DNA from 3 places in the Brevibacillus ruminantium genome. Region 2 is predicted to be linked to each of the others. Evidence: a T-box and tRNA genes for the amino acid it is inferred to sense, from the RefSeq annotation. Region 2 holds a T-box; the other regions hold tRNA genes.
The links. The T-box of region 2 lies ahead of metG (methionine--tRNA ligase). A T-box ahead of a tRNA ligase gene usually reads a tRNA of that ligase, here a tRNA-Met.
Positions count from the first base shown of each region.

Region 1: it has a tRNA-Met gene. The T-box ahead of metG (methionine--tRNA ligase) is inferred to sense a tRNA for this amino acid. The anticodon was not compared.
Region 3: it has a tRNA-Met gene. The T-box ahead of metG (methionine--tRNA ligase) is inferred to sense a tRNA for this amino acid. The anticodon was not compared.

Region 1 is NZ_CP098755.1:4,399,881-4,404,525, forward strand. It holds gene NDK47_RS21595 (purine/pyrimidine permease) at 1-420, opposite strand, end outside; gene NDK47_RS21600 (hypothetical protein) at 668-985, opposite strand; gene NDK47_RS21605 (DUF4850 domain-containing protein) at 982-2,010, opposite strand; tRNA gene NDK47_RS21610 (tRNA-Leu) at 2,130-2,212, opposite strand; tRNA gene NDK47_RS21615 (tRNA-Cys) at 2,222-2,295, opposite strand; tRNA gene NDK47_RS21620 (tRNA-Gly) at 2,378-2,453, opposite strand; tRNA gene NDK47_RS21625 (tRNA-Gln) at 2,458-2,532, opposite strand; tRNA gene NDK47_RS21630 (tRNA-His) at 2,548-2,623, opposite strand; tRNA gene NDK47_RS21635 (tRNA-Trp) at 2,630-2,703, opposite strand; tRNA gene NDK47_RS21640 (tRNA-Phe) at 2,707-2,782, opposite strand; tRNA gene NDK47_RS21645 (tRNA-Asp) at 2,982-3,058, opposite strand; tRNA gene NDK47_RS21650 (tRNA-Met) at 3,134-3,210, opposite strand; tRNA gene NDK47_RS21655 (tRNA-Val) at 3,295-3,370, opposite strand; tRNA gene NDK47_RS21660 (tRNA-Glu) at 3,455-3,531, opposite strand; tRNA gene NDK47_RS21665 (tRNA-Ser) at 3,537-3,629, opposite strand; tRNA gene NDK47_RS21670 (tRNA-Asn) at 3,633-3,708, opposite strand; rRNA gene NDK47_RS21675 (23S ribosomal RNA) at 3,829-4,645, opposite strand, start outside.
Region 2 is NZ_CP098755.1:95,863-100,507, reverse strand. It holds gene NDK47_RS00600 (TatD family hydrolase) at 1-677, opposite strand, end outside; gene metG (methionine--tRNA ligase) at 697-2,730, opposite strand; T-box leader at 2,865-3,113, opposite strand; gene NDK47_RS00590 (AbrB/MazE/SpoVT family DNA-binding domain-containing protein) at 3,549-3,800, shown strand; gene rsmI (16S rRNA (cytidine(1402)-2'-O)-methyltransferase) at 3,974-4,645, opposite strand, start outside.
Region 3 is NZ_CP098755.1:649,269-653,913, forward strand. It holds rRNA gene NDK47_RS03360 (23S ribosomal RNA) at 1-1,080, shown strand, start outside; tRNA gene NDK47_RS03365 (tRNA-Asn) at 1,155-1,230, shown strand; tRNA gene NDK47_RS03370 (tRNA-Ser) at 1,236-1,326, shown strand; tRNA gene NDK47_RS03375 (tRNA-Met) at 1,350-1,426, shown strand; tRNA gene NDK47_RS03380 (tRNA-Leu) at 1,436-1,520, shown strand; tRNA gene NDK47_RS03385 (tRNA-Glu) at 1,539-1,615, shown strand; tRNA gene NDK47_RS03390 (tRNA-Val) at 1,688-1,763, shown strand; tRNA gene NDK47_RS03395 (tRNA-Met) at 1,790-1,866, shown strand; tRNA gene NDK47_RS03400 (tRNA-Asp) at 1,942-2,018, shown strand; tRNA gene NDK47_RS03405 (tRNA-Phe) at 2,210-2,282, shown strand; tRNA gene NDK47_RS03410 (tRNA-Thr) at 2,311-2,386, shown strand; tRNA gene NDK47_RS03415 (tRNA-Gln) at 2,392-2,466, shown strand; tRNA gene NDK47_RS03420 (tRNA-Lys) at 2,475-2,550, shown strand; tRNA gene NDK47_RS03425 (tRNA-Leu) at 2,586-2,668, shown strand; tRNA gene NDK47_RS03430 (tRNA-Gly) at 2,712-2,787, shown strand; tRNA gene NDK47_RS03435 (tRNA-Arg) at 2,807-2,883, shown strand; gene NDK47_RS03440 (AAA family ATPase) at 3,155-4,108, shown strand; gene NDK47_RS03445 (DUF58 domain-containing protein) at 4,124-4,645, shown strand, end outside.

The sequences.
Region 1 (4,645 bases), 1.3 Mb from region 2:
ACCGGAAACAAGCGGGGTAAACCAGCGTTGAATTTTTCCGATCCAGCCCAATAGACCAAACAGAAAAAACATAGCCCCGGCCAAAAGCAAGCCCAGCTGAAATGATTGCCCGATTTCTCGAGGCGCAATCCCCACACTCGTTCCAATTTGCGCAAGAATGATAAAAATTCCCCACCACAATCCAGCCGGTCCCTCAATCATGGGATAACGATGGCCGATCCAGACTTGCAGAAAAGAAGCAAGCCCGACGAAAAACATGGTTTGCTGCATCAACACACCGATCTCGTCCGGCGTCAGCCCGTAAATATCGCCAATCGCCAGCGGAACTGCCACACTACTGGAAACGGTGACAATCATCCACTGCAAGGCCGACAAGATGGTAATGCCAAATGGGGGTTTCTCCTGTAATCCATATCCCATTTTGTTCGACAACCTCTTTTCTCTTTCCTGACTTTTTCTTTTTGTGAACGCGAAAGGCAAATACCCCATATATGTTTTTTGGGAAAATAGAAAGCACGCCATCGATAGCGTGCGTTCTAAAAACTCCATCATATTGCCTTAGCGTCTGCATGATTTGCATCTGCAAAAGTCGGAATTGAATTAGCTCGGTGATGACTTTGCTATTTTATCATAAGTCCTTCCCGGAAATCATCCGTTGAAATGTATCCTACTCCTTCTTTTTGCTGTTCATGATAAAGAAGGCCCACCATACCAGGATGTACAAGTAACCGATCGAAGCATAGACGGACCAAATCGCCCCGTGTTGGATTTGCCTGAACAGATGCGCAAATTCGTTCAGCCCCTCTGCCCTTCCTATGCTGTTCAACAGACTGACGATCGGAACGGTAATGGCAAAAACAACGGCGAGGCTAGACGGTATCACGATCTTCCCCCGTATAAGGCAAACAATTGCTGTTCCCAGAGTAGCGAGCAACAGCAAGTAATAGATTGCCCAAAACCAGGCAGGAAAGGTTACTGTGCTCATTTCTTCAACGCTTCTCCTTCAGCCTGTTTTTGATGTTCAACGTACGTATTCCATTCTTTTCCGGCTGTCTGGGCAAATAAATGAAGCAGCGCCTCAAACGCCTTGGTATCGCCCGAGGGGTGGGTCACTTCCATTTTGAGAAAACGAATACTTCCCTGGTCATCGAGATAATGGGCGACACCTGATTTTATCATTCCCTCAGCAGAGGGAGCCAGATCGTATCTGACGGTAGTTGGAGCCACCATGACTCTCTTTGAAAAATCCATTTTTTTAAACGGAGCGAATCCGAGCTCATCTGCCCATTTTTCCCTTTCTGGGAAGTAGGTTCCGACATCCCCTATCGCACACCCCTGGCAACCGCCGGCGTTATCCCGGTATTCCAGTTTTTCCCCGGGGTTCTGCGGGTTTTTTAAAGAAATGGAGATGGAGCCGTTGGCACCGACACCTGCTGATTCCAATTCCCAATCACGGGGACCGATAAAAAATACACTTTGATCATGCATAAGATCCATCCAATAAGCTGCCATCTCATTCAGGCTCTCAGCAGGGATGGAAAGCGGCAGCACAGGGTAAGGCTTTACCGGTGACTCGGCAGGCAGTTCCATGTAGTCGAGATAAAATTCGGCGACGATGACTTTCAGCGGGATGGTGACTATTTTTTCTTCTGCTTTTCCCTGCAAGGAGACTTCGCCACTGGAAATCATCCGGGGCACTTTTTGAATTGCTGATGGGCTGCTCTTTTCCCCATCTCCTGCACTGGTGTTAGTTGATTGGGTTGATTCAGTTGTTCGGTTTGGACCCGTTGAGCTCTTAGTTATTTCAGAGATTCCGCTAACAGCTGTTTGCGTCCCTTTAGATGTGTTTGCCGTGACTATTCTGCTCTCGTCCTGAATCTGATTACCCATCGCTTTTGTTTGCAGTACCGGCGAACATCCGGTTACGATAAGAGCTAGCCAAGCCACAATCAGTATCGCTTTTGTTTTGCTATCGATCCTTGCTATTGGTTTAGGTACCCCATTCTTCAAGTTCGTCCTCCCCAATCTATTCATGCTTTGCTTATAATGGGTAGACGCATTTGTCATTCTTTTCGTTACCAAATACAGACAAATAAAAAAAGGAATCGTTCATCGATTCCTTTTTCTTATGGTGCCGGTAGAGGGACTTGAACCCCCACGGTTTCCCTCACGATTTTGAGTCGCGCGCGTCTGCCAATTCCGCCATACCGGCTCATTGCTTTGGAGGAGGCACCCGGATTTGAACCGGGGGTAAGGGTTTTGCAGACCCGTGCCTTACCACTTGGCTATGCCTCCGTATTTGGTTGTTGAGAAAGCGTTGCTTTCTGTCTGTCCCCGAGGGTGAACCCGGTACGGGTGAGAGACTGATTAATTTCAATGGAGCGGACGACGGGTCTCGAACCCGCGACCTTCGCCTTGGCAAGGCGACGCTCTACCAATTGAGCTACGTCCGCAAAATGGCTGGGGCACTAGGATTCGAACCTAGGCATGACGGAGTCAAAGTCCGTTGCCTTACCGCTTGGCTATGCCCCAAGGATAGGTTGGAAATGGGGCGATCGATGGGAATCGAACCCACGAGTGTCGGAGCCACAATCCGATGCGTTAACCACTTCGCCACGACCGCCACATATGGCAGGGGCAGTAGGAATCGAACCCACACCAAAGGTTTTGGAGACCTTCGTTCTACCTTTAAACTATGCCCCTCTATGGTGGCTCGGGACGGAATCGAACCGCCGACACGAGGATTTTCAGTCCTCTGCTCTACCGACTGAGCTACCGAGCCACATTTCAAAAAATAAGAAAAGGAGTAGAACCCGCTACTTCTTTGTGAAATGGCGGAGCTGACGGGACTCGCTTCCACTGGCGATTCTACCTCGAAAACCTTCTTGGCGAGCCAGATCTGCAGTACCCGAGCAATTCTTCATGAGTCTTCTGCAAGGGTGAACCCGTTTACGGGTGAGAGGCCCATGACTTCTTTGAAATGGCGGAGCTGACGGGACTCGAACCCGCGACCTCCGGTGTGACAGACCGGCGTGAACTCCAACTTCACCACAGCTCCATATTTAGTTGCGCCTAAGGGCAATTCCATCTTATTCGATCAAGCAGTAACTCGACATTGTTCAAGTAGATGATTTGGTTGCGGGAGCAGGATTTGAACCTGCGACCTTCGGGTTATGAGCCCGACGAGCTGCCAGACTGCTCCATCCCGCGACGATATGATATTCTACTTCCTGGTCTTTCTTCGAGGGTGAACCGGTACGGTGAGATCCCGTGTCGAAAGCTTCGAAGAAAGAGTGGTGGAGGCTGACGGGATCGAACCGCCGACCCTCTGCTTGTAAGGCAGATGCTCTCCCAGCTGAGCTAAGCCTCCAGATACCCCTCAACATTCGTTTTAGGGTCCCTGCAAAGTACCCGGTGCTGCTACAAAGCATTCACTTCACTTTGTGGGGTAGTATGGTGACCCGTAGGGGATTCGAACCCCTGTATGACAGCGTGAAAGGCTGCTGTGTTAAACCGCTTCACCAACGGGCCAAATATGGCGGATGGAGTGGGATTTGAACCCACGAGACGAGTCATCCCCGTCTACACGATTTCCAATCGTGCTCCTTCGGCCTCTCGGACATCCATCCACATGGCTCCTCGGGAGGGACTCGAACCCCCGACCGATCGGTTAACAGCCGATTGCTCTACCAACTGAGCTACCGAGGAATATTCAGGAAGGGGCGCTGACCAAAATCGCCAACGTTCTTGTTCAACGTCGGCACTGGCACAGCATTTGTGCGGTTTCGCACCTTCAAAACTGGATATACATGATTGCTAAAGGGTTTTGTGGATAAGTCCTCGACCGATTAGTATTCGTCAGCTCCACACGTTGCCGCGCTTCCACACCGAACCTATCAACCTCATCGTCTATGAGGGGTCTTACCAGCTTGCGCTGTGGGAAGTCTCATCTTGGAGGGGGCTTCACGCTTAGATGCTTTCAGCGCTTATCCCTTCCGCACATAGCTACCCAGCTGTGCCACTGGCGTGACAACTGGTGCACCAGCGGTGCGTCCATCCCGGTCCTCTCGTACTAAGGACAGCTCTCCTCAAACTTCCTGCGCCCGCGACAGATAGGGACCGAACTGTCTCACGACGTTCTGAACCCAGCTCGCGTACCGCTTTAATGGGCGAACAGCCCAACCCTTGGGACCTACTTCAGCCCCAGGATGCGATGAGCCGACATCGAGGTGCCAAACCTCCCCGTCGATGTGGACTCTTGGGGGAGATAAGCCTGTTATCCCCAGGGTAGCTTTTATCCGTTGAGCGATGGCCCTTCCATGCGGAACCACCGGATCACTAAGCCCGACTTTCGTCCCTGCTCGACTTGTAGGTCTCGCAGTCAAGCTCCCTTCTGCCTTTACACTCTACGAATGATTTCCGACCATTCTGAGGGAACCTTTGGGCGCCTCCGTTACCTTTTAGGAGGCGACCGCCCCAGTCAAACTGCCCACCTGGCATGGTCCTCTCACCCGATCAGGGTGACGAGTTAGAAACTCCGTACATCAAGGGTGGTATCCCACCGACAGCTCCACAGAGGCTGGCGCCCCTGCTTCTCAGCTTCCCACCTATCCTGTACATGATGCACAAAGTTCCAATACCAGGC
Region 2 (4,645 bases):
CATACATAGCGAACGTAGCCGGATTCATTGCGCTTTCCGCGGAAAGGATGAGGCGTCAGGTAGGGACAGTCGGTCTCGATCAGCAGTCGGTCCAGCGGCACTTTGGCTGCTACTTCTTTGGGCTGTCTGGCGTTTTTGAACGTAAGCGGCCCGCCAAACGAGATGTAGAAATTCATATCCAAAGCCAGCTTGGCTGTCTCCCAGCTTCCGGAGAAGCAGTGCATGATCCCACCCACTTCGGCGGCCTTCTCTTCCTTCAGGATCTGGATGACATCCTGGTGCGCGTCCCGATTGTGGATGATGATCGGCATATTCAGCTTGCGAGCCAACCGGATCTGCTTGCGGAACACCTCAGCCTGCACATCCTTCGGTGAAGTGTCCCAGTAGTAATCCAGTCCCATCTCCCCGAGACCGACCACTTTGGGATGGCGGCTCAGCTCCTCCAGCCATTCGAGATGCTCATCGGTCATGTCTTTGGCATCCTGGGGGTGCCAGCCCACGACCGCGTAGATGAAATCATACTGCTCGACGAGCTGCAGGCAGGTGGGAATGGTCTCGGCATTAAACCCGATGTTGACGATGGTACTGACGCCATTTTCCCGGGCGCGAGCGATAACCTCATCGCGATCTGCGTCAAACTCCGGGGCGTTGAGGTGCGCGTGCGTTTCGAATAACAACTCTGCGTCCTCCTTTTTCCTATTTCACAATCGCGCCGTTCGGCATGCTTGGATCGACGGTTGCCAGCGTCAGTTGATCACCGGCAGAAGCGGCCAAAATCATGCCTTGGGACAGTTCCCCACGCAATTTTACCGGTTTCAGGTTGGCTACGAGAATCACTTTTTTCCCTACCATCTCTTCCGGTGTGTAGTATTTGGCAATCCCGGAGACGACCTGACGTTTTTCATAACCCAAATTCAACTGAAGGATCAAAAGCTTGTCAGCATTCGGGTGTTTCGCGCACTCGACCACCTGTGCGACGCGAAGCTCTACTTTTCCAAAGTCATCAATGCCGATTTCTTCTTTGCTGTCAGCCGGTTTTTCTGCTGCTTCCGCTTTTGCTGCAGCTTCATTTTTCGTTTCGTTCACGGATGCTTCTCCTTTCAGCGCCTCTTGCTTCTTCTTGTTTTCCTCGGCCTGACGGCGGGCTTCGGCAGTAGAATCATCAATAAAAGCCAGCTCCGCTTCTACATCAAGACGCGGGAAGAGCAGCTCTTTGCGATTGACCTGGCTGCCTGCAGGCAGTCCGCCCCATACCCCGGCAGACTCCCAGGTGTAGGTTTCCGGTCTGTCCAGGATGCCCAGCTGATCCCAGATTTTTGCCGGGGTCTTGGTCATGAATGGCTGAATGAGAATCGAAGAGATACGGATGCTCTCCATCAGGTTGTACATGACGGTAGCGAGACGGCCTTTGGTCTCCTCGGACTTCGCCAGATTCCACGGCATGGTCTCATCAATGTATTTGTTCGTGCGACCGACCAGCTCCCAGATGTGGGCAAGCGCGTTGCTGAAACGCATCTCGTCCAGATGCTCCTCCACGAGAGCCTTCGTCTTGGTGGCCAGCTCGATCAGGCTGTCGTCCGGCTCCCCTTTGTCGGCTGGAGCAGGCACAGCGCCGTCGAAATATTTTTCAATCATGGTTGTCGTACGGCTGAGCAGATTGCCGATGTCATTGGCCAAATCGTAGTTCAGGCGCTGGATAAAGCTCTCTGGTGTAAATACACCGTCCTGACCGAATTGAATCTCGCGAAGCAGGAAGTACCGCACACTGTCTGAGCCATAGCGGTCGATCAGCAGTTTCGGATCGATCACATTTCCTTTTGATTTGGACATTTTGCCGTCCGGCATCAGCAGCCAGCCGTGGCCAAATACTTTTTTCGGCAGCGGCAAATCAAGCGCCATCAACAGGATCGGCCAGTAGATGGTATGGAAGCGGAGAATATCTTTACCCACGAGATGGACGTCTGCCGGCCAGTAGCGCTGATATTTGCTGTCATCTTCGGACAGATAGCCCAGTGCCGTAATATAGTTGGCCAGCGCGTCAATCCAGACGTAGATCACATGCCCCGGATCGCTGGGAACCTTGACCCCCCAGTCAAACGTGCTGCGGGAGACACTCAAGTCCTGAAGGCCCGGCTTGAGGAAATTATTGATCATCTCGTTGCGGCGGGTTTCTGGCTGGATAAACTCAGGGTTGGCCTCAATATGCTGCAGCAGTCTATCCTGGTATTTGGAGAGACGGAAGAAATAGTTTTGCTCTTTTACTTTCTTGACTTCGCGTCCACAGTCCGGGCAAAAATACCCTTTGTCCGTTTTGCATTGCGTTTCTGTCCAGAAGGCTTCATCCGGGACACAATAGTAGCCCTCGTATTCACCCAAATAGATATCTCCCTGGTCGAGAAGACGCTGAAAAATCTTTTGCACAATCACTTTGTGGCGCGGCTGGGTCGTGCGGATAAAATCGTCGTAGGAGATATCGAGTTTCTCCCACAGATCGCGAATCCAGTCGACCACCGGATCGATGAATTCGAGCGGCTGTTTGCCGTCTTCTGCAGCTCTCTCCTGCAATTTCTGCCCGTGCTCGTCGGTTCCCGTCAGGTAGAAAACGTCATAGCCGCGCAATCTTTTGTAGCGAGCCATGGTATCCGCTGCAATCGTCGTATAAGCGTTTCCGATGTGCAGCTTGTTGCTGGGGTAATAAATCGGCGTTGTAATGTAATAAGTCGGCTTCAAAACAAGTAACCTCCTCTGAAAAAAATTAGAAAACTTGGCTACGCCGAATTTGGCGTGGCCTTAGTTGCACTTATACTTTCGTCCTCTACCGCGTTAGCGAAAAAACTTTCTGAAAGTATAAAAAACCCGCCCCGGATTGGGACGAGTTTTATTCTCGTGGTACCACCCAAATACTCCGCCTTCTCACGAACGGCGGACTTGGAGAGTCATCCTGACTCCACCTGTAACGCAGGTTTGCGTCACGAACTACTTGCGAGCCTTGGCTGCTGTTCATTCGTGAAACTCAGGGGCCATCTTCAGCTTGGTTGCTTATACCGGCTCACACCTACCCCGGCTCTCTGTGATAAGAAAAGCAAGCCTACTCTTCCCGTCATGGTCGATCTTCAGTATTTATTGAGTGTCCTTACCTACTATTGTACACAATAGGGTTTGTTTGTAAACCTTTCCTTTCCCCTTGATCAAGGTACCCGACGGAGAATACATGATGCAAAAAATTTGTCGATGAGGTACGAAAACGCACATTTTGTCGAATGAAATTGATTTATTCGACATGAAATGACTAAATCGACAACGAAAACTTCCAGTTACTTTTTTCCATTCCCAACTCATATGAATTTATTTACATATGTAGTTACTGCTAGTGTATTGATTTTCACTGTTAAAAACAAATTGCGCTTCAAGGAAATGTAAAATTCATGTTGACACCTTTGGGAATCGCTGGTATGATGAAAACACCGGAAATTGTCGAATATTGACGATTAAATATCCGATTCAAAGAATAAACGACATTTTGAAACATCTGAGGGGAGAGACTGTACATGATGAAATCTACAGGTATTGTTAGAAAAGTGGACGAGCTGGGTCGTGTCGTAATTCCGATTGAATTGCGCCGTACACTGGGTATCGCTGAGAAGGATGCGTTGGAAATTTACGTGGACGGAGAGCGCATCATCCTGAAAAAGTACGAGCCTGCTTGTATCTTCTGTGGAAACGCTGATCGTGTATCTCACTTTAAAGGCAAAATCGTTTGCCATGACTGTCTTTCCGAAATGCCTGTAGGCAAACGCTAATCCGACAAAACGATCATGACCGTTTTCCCCTCATCGGGGGACAAAAGTGTGGACCGTAAACGGTCACATCCCATTTTGTGAAAAACGTTAGGATGTTTCAATCCCTCAAATGGGAGGGGACATTTTTCACAGCAAAAAAGAGGCTGGTTCCTGAACCGGCCTCTTTTTGCTGTTTATTGCTGTGGAAATTCGCGGTGGTACTCGTTGTACACATCCCGCTTCGATACCCCTCTGTCATCTGCAGCAAGTTTGATCGCTTCTTTCTTGCTGTACCCCTGGTCACAATATCTGTCGACATGTTCGACCACGGTTACCTGCATCCACCACTGCTCTTCATCGGGGTTCTTTTCAGCTGATTGGCTGTATCCCTCAACGATCAGGCAGTATTCGCCGCGCGGTTCGGTTTCTTGGACGTGCTCAGCAAGCTCGTCCAGCGTTCCACGGGCAAATTCCTCGTATCGCTTGGTCAGCTCCCGTGCCAAAACAGCGCGCCTGTCTCCCCATTCCTCCCGCATCGCTTCCAACGTTTTCACAATCCGATGGGGAGCTTCATAAAAGATCAGCGTTTCCGGATAGTACCGCAGGCGCTCCAGCTCTTTTCGGCGATCCTTGTTCTCTCTCGGCAAAAAACCGCAAAAGACAAACCGTTCTGTCGGCAAGCCCGAGGCGATCAGGGCGGTCAACGCTGCGTTCGCTCCTGGTACGGGTATAACCGCAAATCCGGCGGCCACCGCATCCCGGACCAAATCCGCTCCCGGATCGGAAATCGCCGGCAATCCTGCGTCGCTGACCAGCGCAATCTTTTTGCCCTCTTCCAGCCATTGAAGCAGCCCGCTCCCACTCGC
Region 3 (4,645 bases), 550 kb from region 2:
TAGGGGCTGACGCCTGCCCGGTGCTGGAAGGTTAAGGGGATGGGTTAGCGCAAGCGAAGCTTTGAACCGAAGCCCCAGTAAACGGCGGCCGTAACTATAACGGTCCTAAGGTAGCGAAATTCCTTGTCGGGTAAGTTCCGACCCGCACGAAAGGCGTAACGACTTGGGCGCTGTCTCGGCAAGAGACCCGGTGAAATCATAATACCTGTGAAGATGCAGGTTACCCGCGACAAGACGGAAAGACCCCATGGAGCTTTACTGTAGCCTGGTATTGGAACTTTGTGCATCATGTACAGGATAGGTGGGAAGCTGAGAAGCAGGGGCGCCAGCCTCTGTGGAGCTGTCGGTGGGATACCACCCTTGATGTACGGAGTTTCTAACTCGTCACCCTGATCGGGTGAGAGGACCATGCCAGGTGGGCAGTTTGACTGGGGCGGTCGCCTCCTAAAAGGTAACGGAGGCGCCCAAAGGTTCCCTCAGAATGGTCGGAAATCATTCGTAGAGTGTAAAGGCAGAAGGGAGCTTGACTGCGAGACCTACAAGTCGAGCAGGGACGAAAGTCGGGCTTAGTGATCCGGTGGTTCCGCATGGAAGGGCCATCGCTCAACGGATAAAAGCTACCCTGGGGATAACAGGCTTATCTCCCCCAAGAGTCCACATCGACGGGGAGGTTTGGCACCTCGATGTCGGCTCATCGCATCCTGGGGCTGAAGTAGGTCCCAAGGGTTGGGCTGTTCGCCCATTAAAGCGGTACGCGAGCTGGGTTCAGAACGTCGTGAGACAGTTCGGTCCCTATCTGTCGCGGGCGCAGGAAGTTTGAGGAGAGCTGTCCTTAGTACGAGAGGACCGGGATGGACGCACCGCTGGTGCACCAGTTGTCACGCCAGTGGCACAGCTGGGTAGCTATGTGCGGAAGGGATAAGCGCTGAAAGCATCTAAGCGTGAAGCCCCCTCCAAGATGAGACTTCCCACAGCGCAAGCTGGTAAGACCCCTCATAGACGATGAGGTTGATAGGTTCGGTGTGGAAGCGCGGCAACGCGTGGAGCTGACGAATACTAATCGGTCGAGGACTTATCCACAAAACCCTTTAGCAAACATGCATATCCAGTTTTGAAGGTGCGAAGCAGCACGAGCTGTGTTCCTTCACAAATGTTCCTCGGTAGCTCAGTTGGTAGAGCAATCGGCTGTTAACCGATCGGTCGGGGGTTCGAGTCCCTCCCGAGGAGCCATATACGGAGAGTTACCCAAGAGGCCGAAGGGGACGGTTTGCTAAACCGTTAGTATGCGTAAGCGTAGCGAGGGTTCGAATCCCTCACTCTCCGCCATTTTTTAAAACTTTGCAGACAGTGGCGGTGTAGCTTAGCTGGCTAGAGCGTTCGGTTCATACCCGAAAGGTCGGGGGTTCGAGCCCCTCCGCCGCTACCATCCTAAGTTGCGGTCGTGGTGGAATTGGCAGACACACCATCTTGAGGGGGTGGCGGGGCGACCCGTGCGAGTTCGAGTCTCGCCGACCGCACCATCGTAATACTTTTTATATGGCCCGTTGGTGAAGCGGTTTAACACAGCAGCCTTTCACGCTGTCATACAGGGGTTCGAATCCCCTACGGGTCACCATACTACCCCATAAAGTAAAGGTAACATCGAGTACTTTGCGGGGGCCCCAAAACAACTTGTTGAGGGGTATCTGGAGGCTTAGCTCAGCTGGGAGAGCATCTGCCTTACAAGCAGAGGGTCGGCGGTTCGATCCCGTCAGCCTCCACCATTCATTTTCATAGAGTATCTTATTGACGCGGGATGGAGCAGTCTGGCAGCTCGTCGGGCTCATAACCCGAAGGTCGCAGGTTCAAATCCTGCTCCCGCAACCAAATCATCTACTTGAACAATGCTGAGTTGCCGCTTGACCAAGTAAGATGGCAGTGCACGTGAGTGCAAACAAATATGGAGCTGTGGTGAAGTTGGAGTTCACGCCGGTCTGTCACACCGGAGGTCGCGGGTTCGAGTCCCGTCAGCTCCGCCATTTCAAAGAAGTCATGGGCCTCTCACCCGTAAACGGGTTCACCCTTGTTGAAGGCTCAAGTAGGATTGCTCGGGTACTGCAGATCTGGCTCGCCAAGAAGGTTTTCGAGGCAGAGTCGCCAGTGGAAGCGAGTCCCGTCAGCTCCGCCATTTTACCCTTCTTGATGCAGGGCCGATGGCAATCAATATCTTGGCTCGGTAGCTCAGTCGGTAGAGCAGAGGACTGAAAATCCTCGTGTCGGCGGTTCGATTCCGTCCCGAGCCACCTTTTATAAATACATACAACAGCATAGGCCGGTGTAGCTCAATTGGTAGAGCACCTGACTTGTAATCAGGGGGTTGTGGGTTCAAGTCCTATCGCCGGCACCATTTGTTGGGGTATAGCCAAGCGGTAAGGCAACGGACTTTGACTCCGTCATTCCTAGGTTCGAATCCTAGTACCCCAGCCACTTGTAACGAGCCATTAGCTCAGTTGGTAGAGCATCTGACTTTTAATCAGAGGGTCGAAGGTTCGAGTCCTTCATGGCTCACCAGTTTTTGATTACCATGCGGTTACCCATTGCAAAATGCGGGTGTGGCGGAATTGGCAGACGCACCAGATTTAGGTTCTGGCGGGCGACCGTGGGGGTTCAAGTCCCTCCACCCGCACCATAGTGATCGGTGCCGATCATAAAACTGAATGAAATTGTTTGATGCGGACGTAGCTCAATTGGTAGAGCGTCGCCTTGCCAAGGCGAAGGTCGCGGGTTCGAGACCCGTCGTCCGCTCCATGTATTTCCTCATGATAATGTGCCCTTAGCTCAGCTGGATAGAGCGTTTGACTACGAATCAAAAGGTCGGGAGTTCGAATCTCTCAGGGCACGCCATATTTATGAATGACCAAAAAGGGTAGGAATGCGTCCTACCCTTTTTTTTATAGTTAGTTTCACAATTTTACAAAGATTAACGATTTTTTCCTTGTATCTTATAGCGTGTTATCTTACCTTAGGAATAGGTTTCCTCTCTACTGGCAAGAAAAATCAGATAAAATAAGGAAGAAGCCAAAAAAGCAGCTGCTTTGCGATTACCTGATTGTACCTTAGAAATATCTAAGCGCCAAAAAAGATAGATTACGCTGGAACAGGAGTTGTATGCTTTGTGAACCCAATCAAATTGGATCAATCCCATCCTTCCGTGGAGAAGTTAATAAACAATATTGAAAAAGTACTAATTGGCAAACGCTCGATTATTGAATTTTGCGTGGCAGCCATCTTGGCAAACGGCCATGTCCTGTTAGAGGATGTACCGGGTGTCGGAAAAACCATGCTGGTTCGCTCGCTATCCAGGTCGATTGGCGGCGAGTTTAAGCGGATTCAGTTTACCCCGGACCTGCTGCCTACAGATGTAACAGGGGTCGCGATTTTTAACCAGAAAACGTTGGAATTTGAATTTAGACCCGGTCCGATTTTTGCCAATGTCATCCTTGCCGACGAAATCAACCGAACCTCGCCCAAAACCCAGTCGTCTCTGCTGGAGGCAATGGAGGAGCGTTCTGTGACCATCGACGGACATACCTACCAGTTGAACGCTCCCTTTTTTGTCATGGCTACCCAAAACCCGTTAGAGTACGAAGGAACCTTTCCACTACCCGAAGCACAGTTAGACCGTTTTCTCATGCAGCTAAGTCTGGGTTATCCGACACTCAAAGAAGAGATGGAGATGTTGACGCGCTTTTCTCAGAACAATCCATTGGAAACGCTGGAACCGGTGGTGACAGCGGAAGAACTGACGCAGATCCAAAAACAAGTAGCAGCCGTTCGCGTGTCTGAGGGCGTGCAGGAATATATTGTTCGTCTGTGCCAACGAACCAGGGAGCATCATCAAGTTTATCTGGGTGTCAGTCCGCGCGGTTCTTTGGCGCTTTTCCGGGCTGCACAAGCTTTGTCTTTCGTTCGAGGCAGAGATTATGTGATTCCGGATGATATCAAAGAGCTGGTGCCTGTAACCTTTACGCACCGTATCATTTTAAAACCGGAGGCTCGCCTGGAAGGAACCACGACGGAGCGGATTCTCTCTTCGATCCTGGCGGAAACGCGTGTTCCGGTCAGCTAGGGCGGTGAATGAAGGATGAAACAGCAACGCTACGGGAAAATCAAAACCGCTGCACTTGTTCTCATCACCTATGTATTTGCCATGTTTCAGGGCGGGTTTGCCAGTTGGTTTTTGTTCTACAGCAGTCTGGTGTTTCTGGTATACGAACTGATCGCCTATTACCTGATGTTTCACTCATTGGAGGTAACCAGAGAAATAGACCGCAATCGCCTGCAGGAGGGCGATGATGTTGTCGTTACGGTCCGTTTACGTCGCCGTTTCTGGTTTCCGCTTGGTTGGAATATGGTGACAGAGCCATTGCCTGACCGTTTGGCCGGGGTGTTTGAACCACATCGGCAGTTGCTCTTCCCTTGGCTGAAAAGAGAGATTGAGTTTAAATACGTCATCCCCAGTTTGCCGCGCGGTCATTACCGCTTGAACGACTGTGTTGTCAGCGGGGGAGATTTCTTTGGATTTGTGGAGCGCAAAAAAACCTTCACGCTCTCCAATGATTTTTTGGTGTATCCCACTTACAAAGAGATGACGCAGTGGGCCTTG